2 linked regions of the Novipirellula artificiosorum genome follow. The protein of the gene in region 2 interacts with the protein of the main gene of each other region in a pairwise test. Links are inferred from orthologs where the notes say so. Each region holds a gene or a part of one and is shown on either strand. Other genes may lie near its edges.

Region 1 (2,963 bases), on a different replicon or contig from region 2:
AAACGTCCGCTCTTCATCTACCAGTGTACGGCCGACACGCGCCCCGAAGACCTGTTGATCACTCCGGTACTCAGCCAGGGCGGCCAGATCTCGTATCACGCTTCGCCCTTGGTCACCGCGATGTTGGTCGGCGGTGTGTGCATCTTGGACGAAGGCAACCGGATGAACGAAAAGTCGTGGGCATCGCTCGCCCCGCTGCTGGACGGTCGTCGCTACATCGAATCGATTGTTGCGGGGATCACGATCCCCGCGGCGAGTGAGTTTCGCTCGGCGGTGACAATGAACCAAGATGAATCCACGTTCGAGATTCCTGATTACATCATGAGTCGGCTGCAACCGACGTTGCCGGTCGGATTTCCGAGCAAACAAGATGAGATGGCGATTCTGCAATACCATTTGCCGTTCGCGAAAGCGGAGATGTTAGCGATGACGGTTGAGTTTCTGCAGCATTCCCATGAACTGAAACTCGATTTTTCACCACGCGACGGTATCAACCTGCTGCGGTTCGCCATCAAGCGAATGATCCAAGATCCTGCGCATCCGGTCAATTCGGACGAAGCGTGGCAGGAAGCCCTTGAGAAATGTTTGGGTGAAGACGCAATCGATCTCGAATCCTTGGCACAGCGTCGTCGCCGGACGCTTGGCGGGGATGCCGTGCCGTTGGGGCTGGCCGATCTATTCTTCGATTTGAATGATCCGATGCATCCGGATCGTGAGGATCTTGATGAGGAGGACGATCAGGAGGACGATGATTTTTAGGCCGGCGTCTTTCGCAACCTAGAACCCGGCCGGGCTGTTGAACTCGGCATAGTCGTCGAACTCACTGTGGCGGTCCGGGGCTCGGTCGCTGAATTGCGTGAAGTCACCTTCCCAGGTCAACGCAACATCGCCGATCGGACCATTACGCTGTTTGGCGATAATGATCTCGGCTTGCCCCGCGTATTGAGCCTTCTCCTCACCACGGTGATAGTACTCTTCGCGATGCACAAACATCACAACATCCGCATCCTGCTCGATGGCGCCCGATTCACGCAGATGGCTCAAACGCGGTCGGTGATCCTTGCTGTCTTCCGCCTGACGATTCAATTGGGACAAGCACAACAACGGCACATTCAGCTCTCGGGAAACGCCCTTCAACCTTCGTGCGATTTTCGCAACCTGCTCTTGCCGCGGGTCACGCGAATTATCGGGTTCAATTAGTTGCAAATAGTCAATCACAATCAAGCCCAGCGACCCCAAACGGCGTTTGATTCGCCGCGCACCCGCGGCAATTTCGCTGACCGTACGACTTGGGGAGTCGTCCACAAACAACGGCGCTTCGCTAATTTCATTGGCTTTGCGAATCAATCGCTCGCGGTCATCCGATGAAATCGTGCCATTCCGCAAGCGATGACCGTTGACCCGTGCAAGCGAACAAAGCATGCGGTCGGCCAACTCGATTCCAGACATTTCCAGCGAGACAAATAACACGGGCGACCGCGCTTCAATCGCAACCTCTTCGCCAATGTTCATCGCTAACGCGGTTTTCCCCATCGAGGGGCGAGCCGCTAAAATGATCAGTTCACCGTTGTGTAGTCCACCGGTCATGGCATCGAAGTCGGTGAAACCGGTTTCACAACCACCATCGACATGATCACCGCTCATCCGTGCTTCCATGCGGTCCATTGCCGCATGCAGCACATCGGTCAAACTGCTGACCGCATTGCCGGAGCGGCCGTCCATGATCGCGAAGACTTTCTGCTCGGCCTGTGCACACAACTCTCTCGCATCGCTGGCTTGATCGTACGAATCGCGCAAAATCTCCGTACTCGCTTCAATCAATTTTCGGTAGACCGCTTTTTCGGAGACGACGTTCCCGTAGTAGACCGCATGGGCGGCGTTGGGCACCGCGCCAGACAACTTGGCTAAGTAGGCCGCACCACCGACCTTTTCGAAGTCACCTTTGGTTCGCAAACGGGAAACCAATAGCGTGATGTCGATCTTTTCACCGAGATCGTGCATTTCACGCAAATGTTCGTAGATCTTTTGATTCGCCTCGTCGTAAAAATCGTCTGCTTTCAACGAAGCGATGTCATCACACACGATCGGCATCAGCAGGATGCTGCCGAGCACCCCCATCTCGGCCTCAAGATCGTAAGGCGGTTGCCGCTGCAAGATCTCACTTGCACTCGCTTCACGCTTCTTTTTTCCGTTATTGGGATAGGGACGGTCGGCTGCGAACATAGTTCCGGTCCATGGTGTTCTTGGAAAAAATCGTGTTCTTGGAAAAGAAGAGGCAATCGGACGGTATCGATTTCCTCTGCCCTCATTTGATCGAGACGAGATCGGCTGTCAAGTTAGAAACGCTCGAATTACCCTGTTCTCAACAGCGTTTCAAGACGCTCGATCGCTTCGCGTGCCGACATCGCCCCAGGCCCCCGGCCAATCGTTTTTCCCGCAGCGAGCCATTTCTTGACATTCCGCTCCGCAGCGATCGCGGTAGAGTGCGATCGCCCCCCGAAATGGCTGGCGATCTGGGCATAGGCGGACGACGTCATTTGTCGCGACAAATACATCGCCAGCATACGCGGTTCGCAAATCGCTCGAGCTTGCGATGCACTGCGCAAATCATCGGCCGGCAATCGGAACGCTTCACAGACAACCTGCTCGATCGACGAAAGTGTCACGGTCGGCTGAGCGGTGCGTAGCAGCTCGCCACCAAATTGCCGAATCTCGTCCATCGTTGCCATCCGGCCAAACATTTTCTGTAGCGTCGCAACCAAGTTCACCACGCCGCTAAGCACCCGACCATCGCCAGCGAGTTGCGAATTGATCTCGGAAACGATCGCATGGGGCCACTCGAGATCGCATCGTTGGTCGATCAAACGTTGAAGCACCGTTAGCCGTGTGGCCTTATCAAGTGAGTGCATCGGACAAACCAATCCGCTGGCCATTCGCCCCGTCAATTCTCGAGACAGCCCTTC
Region 2 (5,108 bases):
CGACGACGACGAGTAGCGGCATACATCCGCTGCTCATCGGACAAGCAATCCGAAACCTCACCCGAACAGCAAAGAGCCGAGATCGCTAAGCTTGCTGAGCGAGAGGGATACGACATCGTCACCGAGTATTCCGACATCGGGCTCAGTGGGGATTGCGAAGACCGGCCAGGGTATCAACAGCTGCTCACCGATTCGGTTCTGAGCCGTTTCGAGGGTGTGCTTTGTTGGAACCAGGACAGATTATCGCGTGGCGATTTGATCGATTCTGCAGCGTATATGAAGACGTTACGAACCGCTGGTGTTTTCGTTCACACTTGCAACGATGGCATTCTTGAGTGGGGCGAGCTATCCGATCAGCTGGGTGTGATGGCTCGCCAAATGGGCAAGGCTCAGTTTCTCCGTGACCTGTCAAAAAACGTGAAGCGGGGTCGGCGGAATGCAGGCTTAAAAGGGAAGACCACGGGGGGCAAAATACCATTTGGCTACGCGGTTGACTCGGGTGGCAAGCTGACACCGGACCCCGAGACCGCCGAGATTCTTAGAACACTGTTTGAGCGATATGCGGGGGGTGAAAGCTTGACCGATTTGATCGACTGGCTCGATGGTCGTGGCTACGGTAGGCGGTCCCGTGGTGGCTTGCGGAACACCCTAAAAAATCGCGTTTACCTTGGCGAATTCACCAGCAACAAAATATCGATCATCGACAAAAAACGGGTCACGTTGCCGCGAGATCAGTGGAACATCATCCCGAATAATCATGAGGCTCTGGTGTCCGCTGATCTGTTCAATGCCGTGCAAGACCAGATGAAAACGAATCGGAAGCACTGCAGCCCATCGGAGAAAACGGGCAGTGTGTTCGCTTTGACGGGTATGGTCACTTGCGAGCACTGTGGGCACCCTTTCCACGGGACCACCCATCGTGGCAATAGAATCTACGTTTGCAGCGGCTACGGTGAGGCTCTTTCCGATTGCCCGCGATACGTGGTCAATGAGTGTGAAGTGATCGACGCTGTGCTTGGCCGGTTAACTGAATTTTTCGAGGCAAATCAGCGTACGGTTATGGATGCCATCCTGATCGATATGGGGCGCCGACACCAGGAAGCGAGCAAAACGGGTAACAAGCTCGATCGATCGATTGCAAACGCGAAGGGCAAATTGCAACGGATGGAAAAACGGTTGTTAATCGTTGACGACGATATGGTTCCGATCGTCACAGCCGAAATTCGGAGGCTCAAAGACGTGATCGCGGCCGATGAAGCCGAAAAGACCGATGCACTGAGCGGCAATGGTCAGGAGCGAGCGTTGGCGATCGCCAAGACGGCAAGCCGAATGTACGACAATTTGATAGCGGCACAAACCGAACTAGCCGACATCGATCCCGCCAAGCTACGCGGCATGTTCAGTGACTTAAGCCTTCGTGTGACCCCACACATCGAACGGATTGCCCAGGGCACCAGCGGCAAGCGGTGGGTGTGTAAATTGATCGGTGGCGATATTCGGCTCAGCTGGCCGGGGATTACGCCAGCCGTCGCTTCCGTGCTTTCCTGTTCCGAGCTGGGTTGTCCGCCTTACCAGTGATCTCGTACAAGAACGGGCTTGGCGTCGTTGGTCGCGGTTTCCCCCATTTCCGCCGCGTCAGTGCCATCGAGAGGGTGAGGTTCTCTTGGGCTCGTGTGATTCCGACGTAGCAGAGACGGCGTTCTTCGGCGATATCTTCATCGCGACCGCTTTTCAGGGATCGACTGTGCGGCAGGATCCCTTCTTCCATCCCAACCATATAGACGTAGGGGAATTCGAGACCCTTAGCCGCATGCAGCGTTAATAGCCAAACCGAGTTCTTTGCCGCCATCTTGTCCTTTTCATTTCCCATCTCGCGTCCCGACAGCGCGATGTCGGAAAGGAACCCGGTCAAGCTCGGGTCGCTGCTGTTGTCTTGATACGCGCCGATCGCATTGGTCAAATCGCCGATCGACGCCATTCTCGCATCACGTTCTTCGGGTTGATCATAGAGCCGTGCGATCTCGTCGGCATAGGCGGTCCGTTCGAGCATCGTCCGTATCGCGTCGGTCAGCGAATCATGCTCGGCCCGCTCGCGGACATCGTGAGCCAGTGATTCCAGTTCCGCGATTCCACGTCGAGCACTTGGTGATAGATCGGCGATCGCAGCGTTGTTTTGCATCACTTGCCACACCGGCACCCCTCGCTCAACCGCCCGTTTGACCAACAACTGCACCGTCTTGTTGCTCAAGCCACGCGCCGGCGTGTTGATGATCCGCAGCAAGGAAATCTCATCGTCCGGTTGATCGATCCATTTTAAAAATGCCAGAAGATCACGGATTTCACGGCGATCAAAGAACGATTGGCTGCCCATCATCACGTACGGCACGTTCGCTTTTCGCAGTTCCGTTTCGAATAACCGTGGTTGCTCATTGGTACGGAAAAGAATGGCGATATCACGTGGTTGAATGTGCTTTTTGTTGATCAGTTCCGTAATCTCTGAGACGACCAGCTTTGCTTCGACCGTTTCGTCTTTGTGTTGCAAGATACGCGGCCGCATGCCATCAGGCCGACTGGGGATCAACACCTTATCGTGTCGTTCGGTGTTGTATTGAATCAACGTGTTGGCCATCGACAAAATCGCACCGGTGCTACGGTAGTTGTCTTCAAGACAAACCACTTTTGCATCCGGCCAGTCTTGGGTGAAGCTCAGGATGTGTGTCACATCGGCGCCGCGCCAAGCATAAATGGATTGATCATCATCACCGACGACACAGAAATTACGATGCTTGAACGTCAAATCACGAGTGATCCGATATTGGCTACCATTGGTATCTTGGTATTCATCGACCAGGACATGATCGTACAAGGACGCCACCGCATCGCGCACATCGTGGTGTTCGCGAAACAGCGTTTCGGTATGCAGCAGCAGATCATCGAAATCCATCGCGGCTCGCGCACGCAGAGCATCTTGATAACGGCGATAACCCGATGCGGCAAAATGCTCTTTGTCGGTTGAAGCACTCATGGCCGCTTCGTCGGGCAACACCGATTGGTTCTTCCACCCGCCAATGATCGCGAGCATATCGCCCGGTTTCAAGGCCGTCCCCGGTAAACGAAGCTCACGGAGGATCCCACGCGCGAGCGACTCTTGGTCACTACGATCGTAGATCGAGAACTTCTTAGGGAATCCTAAGGTGGGAGCATGTTGACGAAGAATCCGCACGCAGAGCGAATGGAACGTGCTGATCGTCGGCTTCGGTTCCGCCGCCTCGCCACGCTTCGGATTTCGCTTTTTTTTCGACCCTATCAATTCACCAATCCGCTCTTGCATTTCGCCGGCGGCCTTATTGGTAAACGTCATCGCCAAAATGCGATCCGGAGGCGTGCCATTGCGAATCAGGTTGGCAATCCGAAACGTAACCACCCGGGTCTTGCCGGTACCCGCACCCGCGAGCACCAACATCGGACCGGACAACGTATCGACAGCTTCCGCCTGAGCCTGATTAAGTCCGTGGCTCACATTCAATCCATTGGTCATAAGAGGCAAAACAAGAAAAAACAAATCGTCATTTCAAGGTCGTTAACGGATCGCGTCTCGATCGAGGATCGGGTTCGCGGATCCGGTTGCAATCAAGACAAGTGCTCCCGCTTGTGGACGATTCGAACTGACGAAGACCTTGTTGAACGGGATACCGTAGCAGGCATAATTGCCGGTGGCGGTGTCAAGTACGTAGACCACCGAGGGAGCAGCAGGCGTACTACTTGAACGTGGAAAATCGGCCCGACCGGTCAACATCACGTAGTTGCCTCCTTTGCCGCCAACTGCCAACGCTTCACCCACTTGAGCCGTGAAACTTGCCATGAACCGTCCTGCACGAGGATAAATCACCGAACACTGCAGCAGTCCTGAATTATGATCGAGCACAAACAGGCCTTCTGCATCTTCGCTGACGTCGCCCGTTGCCATCGAGTAATTTTCACTGTTGACGGCTGCGGTGGCATCGATCGGTGGAAAAACGACCGGAGTCGGTGTCGCGGCTCGACCGGCAAAGTAGCTGGCGGCACAGGTGCTGGCCACGGCAACCAAGACCAACGCCATGCCACCGTAACGACGAAACCCACAACACGTGTTTTCCGGTGAACGACGCAATCCACTCATTTCGTCAGTAGTTTTCAGTTCGGGCATGTTCCGTTGGCTCCGCGGGTGGCGTTGGTTGAAAAGTCAGGGCAATTGTACGCACTTGCCCTGAACTTTACGATTGCCGACTGACCGAGTTTTTGACAGTTTTCTGCGTCTCCTTGCCCCCCTGCGGGACGGCGCCCCCTGCAGGACGGCCCCTCCATGATTGACGATGCCCCGCCTCGACCGAAGGAGAGCAGTATTGCGGCGATTTTGCCTGCCGCGGGAAGCGGGCGAAGGTTTGGAAGCCACGAAAACAAGCTTTTCGCGTTGCTCGCCGGAGAGCCGATTTGGTTTCATGCCGCTCGAACGCTCGCAAATCAGCCGGAGATTGGCCGAATTGTGCTGGCAGTTTCCGAACATGACCGCACCGCGTTTGAAGACCGATTCGCGCCGTGGGTCAAGCAGTTGAGTATCGAATGCGTGCTCGGCGGCAAGCAGCGAACCGACAGCGTCTTGGCGGGATTGGACTGCGTGAGCGGCGACAAATCGATCGAAATGGTCGCGATTCACGACGCCGCCCGGCCGTTGGTCCGTGCCGCCGATTTGTCAGCCGTTTTTCAGCGAGCTTATCAAACCGGTGCCGCCCTCTTGGCAACGCCTGTTGCAGGAACCCTCAAACGCCAAATCAATGCGGGCGACGACTCTCTCACCGTCGACCGGCGTGAACTTTGGGTCGCCTTGACGCCTCAGGTCTTCCATCTCGATCTGCTCCAACGTGCTTACCAACGATACCGTGGACGACCCGCCACCGATGATGCCGAGTTGGTCGAGCGAATGGGCCATCCGGTTGCATTGGTGCACGGTGGAGCCGACAACATCAAAATCACTCACCCCGAAGACTTACTCGTAGCCGAAGCCATCTTGGCTTGCCAAAAACCATCATGACAAAAACCAACCTCATCGAAGACCTCCGTTGGCGAGGGCT

What was found. Proteins that work in one complex are often made in the same cells at the same time.
Region 1: the proteins of Poly41_RS16090 (region 2) and dnaB interact in binary tests that used the Escherichia coli proteins (3 or more experiments, as listed by UniProt). The link is inferred for Novipirellula artificiosorum from one-to-one orthologs.

Annotation. Positions count from the first base shown.
Region 1 is NZ_SJPV01000002.1:174,324-177,286, reverse strand. It holds dnaB (replicative DNA helicase), read right to left. Parts: upstream 2,224-2,963; coding sequence 778-2,223; downstream 1-777. Other genes in the region: Poly41_RS06475 (DnaA/Hda family protein), read right to left, coding at 2,352-2,963; Poly41_RS06485 (AAA family ATPase), read left to right, coding at 1-759. UniProt on the Escherichia coli protein: The main replicative DNA helicase, it participates in initiation and elongation during chromosome replication. Travels ahead of the DNA replisome, separating dsDNA into templates for DNA synthesis.
Region 2 is NZ_SJPV01000005.1:357,459-362,566, forward strand. Bases 1,028-3,961 are described here. They hold Poly41_RS16090 (ATP-dependent helicase), read right to left. Parts: upstream 3,539-3,961; coding sequence 1,517-3,538; downstream 1,028-1,516. Other genes in these bases: Poly41_RS16085 (recombinase family protein), read left to right, coding at 1,028-1,578; Poly41_RS16095 (hypothetical protein), read right to left, coding at 3,581-3,961. In the rest of the region: more of Poly41_RS16085, read left to right, coding at 1-1,027; more of Poly41_RS16095, read right to left, coding at 3,962-4,186; ispD (2-C-methyl-D-erythritol 4-phosphate cytidylyltransferase), read left to right, coding at 4,343-5,068; tyrS (tyrosine--tRNA ligase), read left to right, coding at 5,065-5,108. UniProt on the Escherichia coli protein: Rep helicase is a single-stranded (ss)DNA-dependent ATPase involved in DNA replication; it can initiate unwinding at a nick in the DNA. It binds to ssDNA and acts in a progressive fashion along the DNA in the 3' to 5' direction.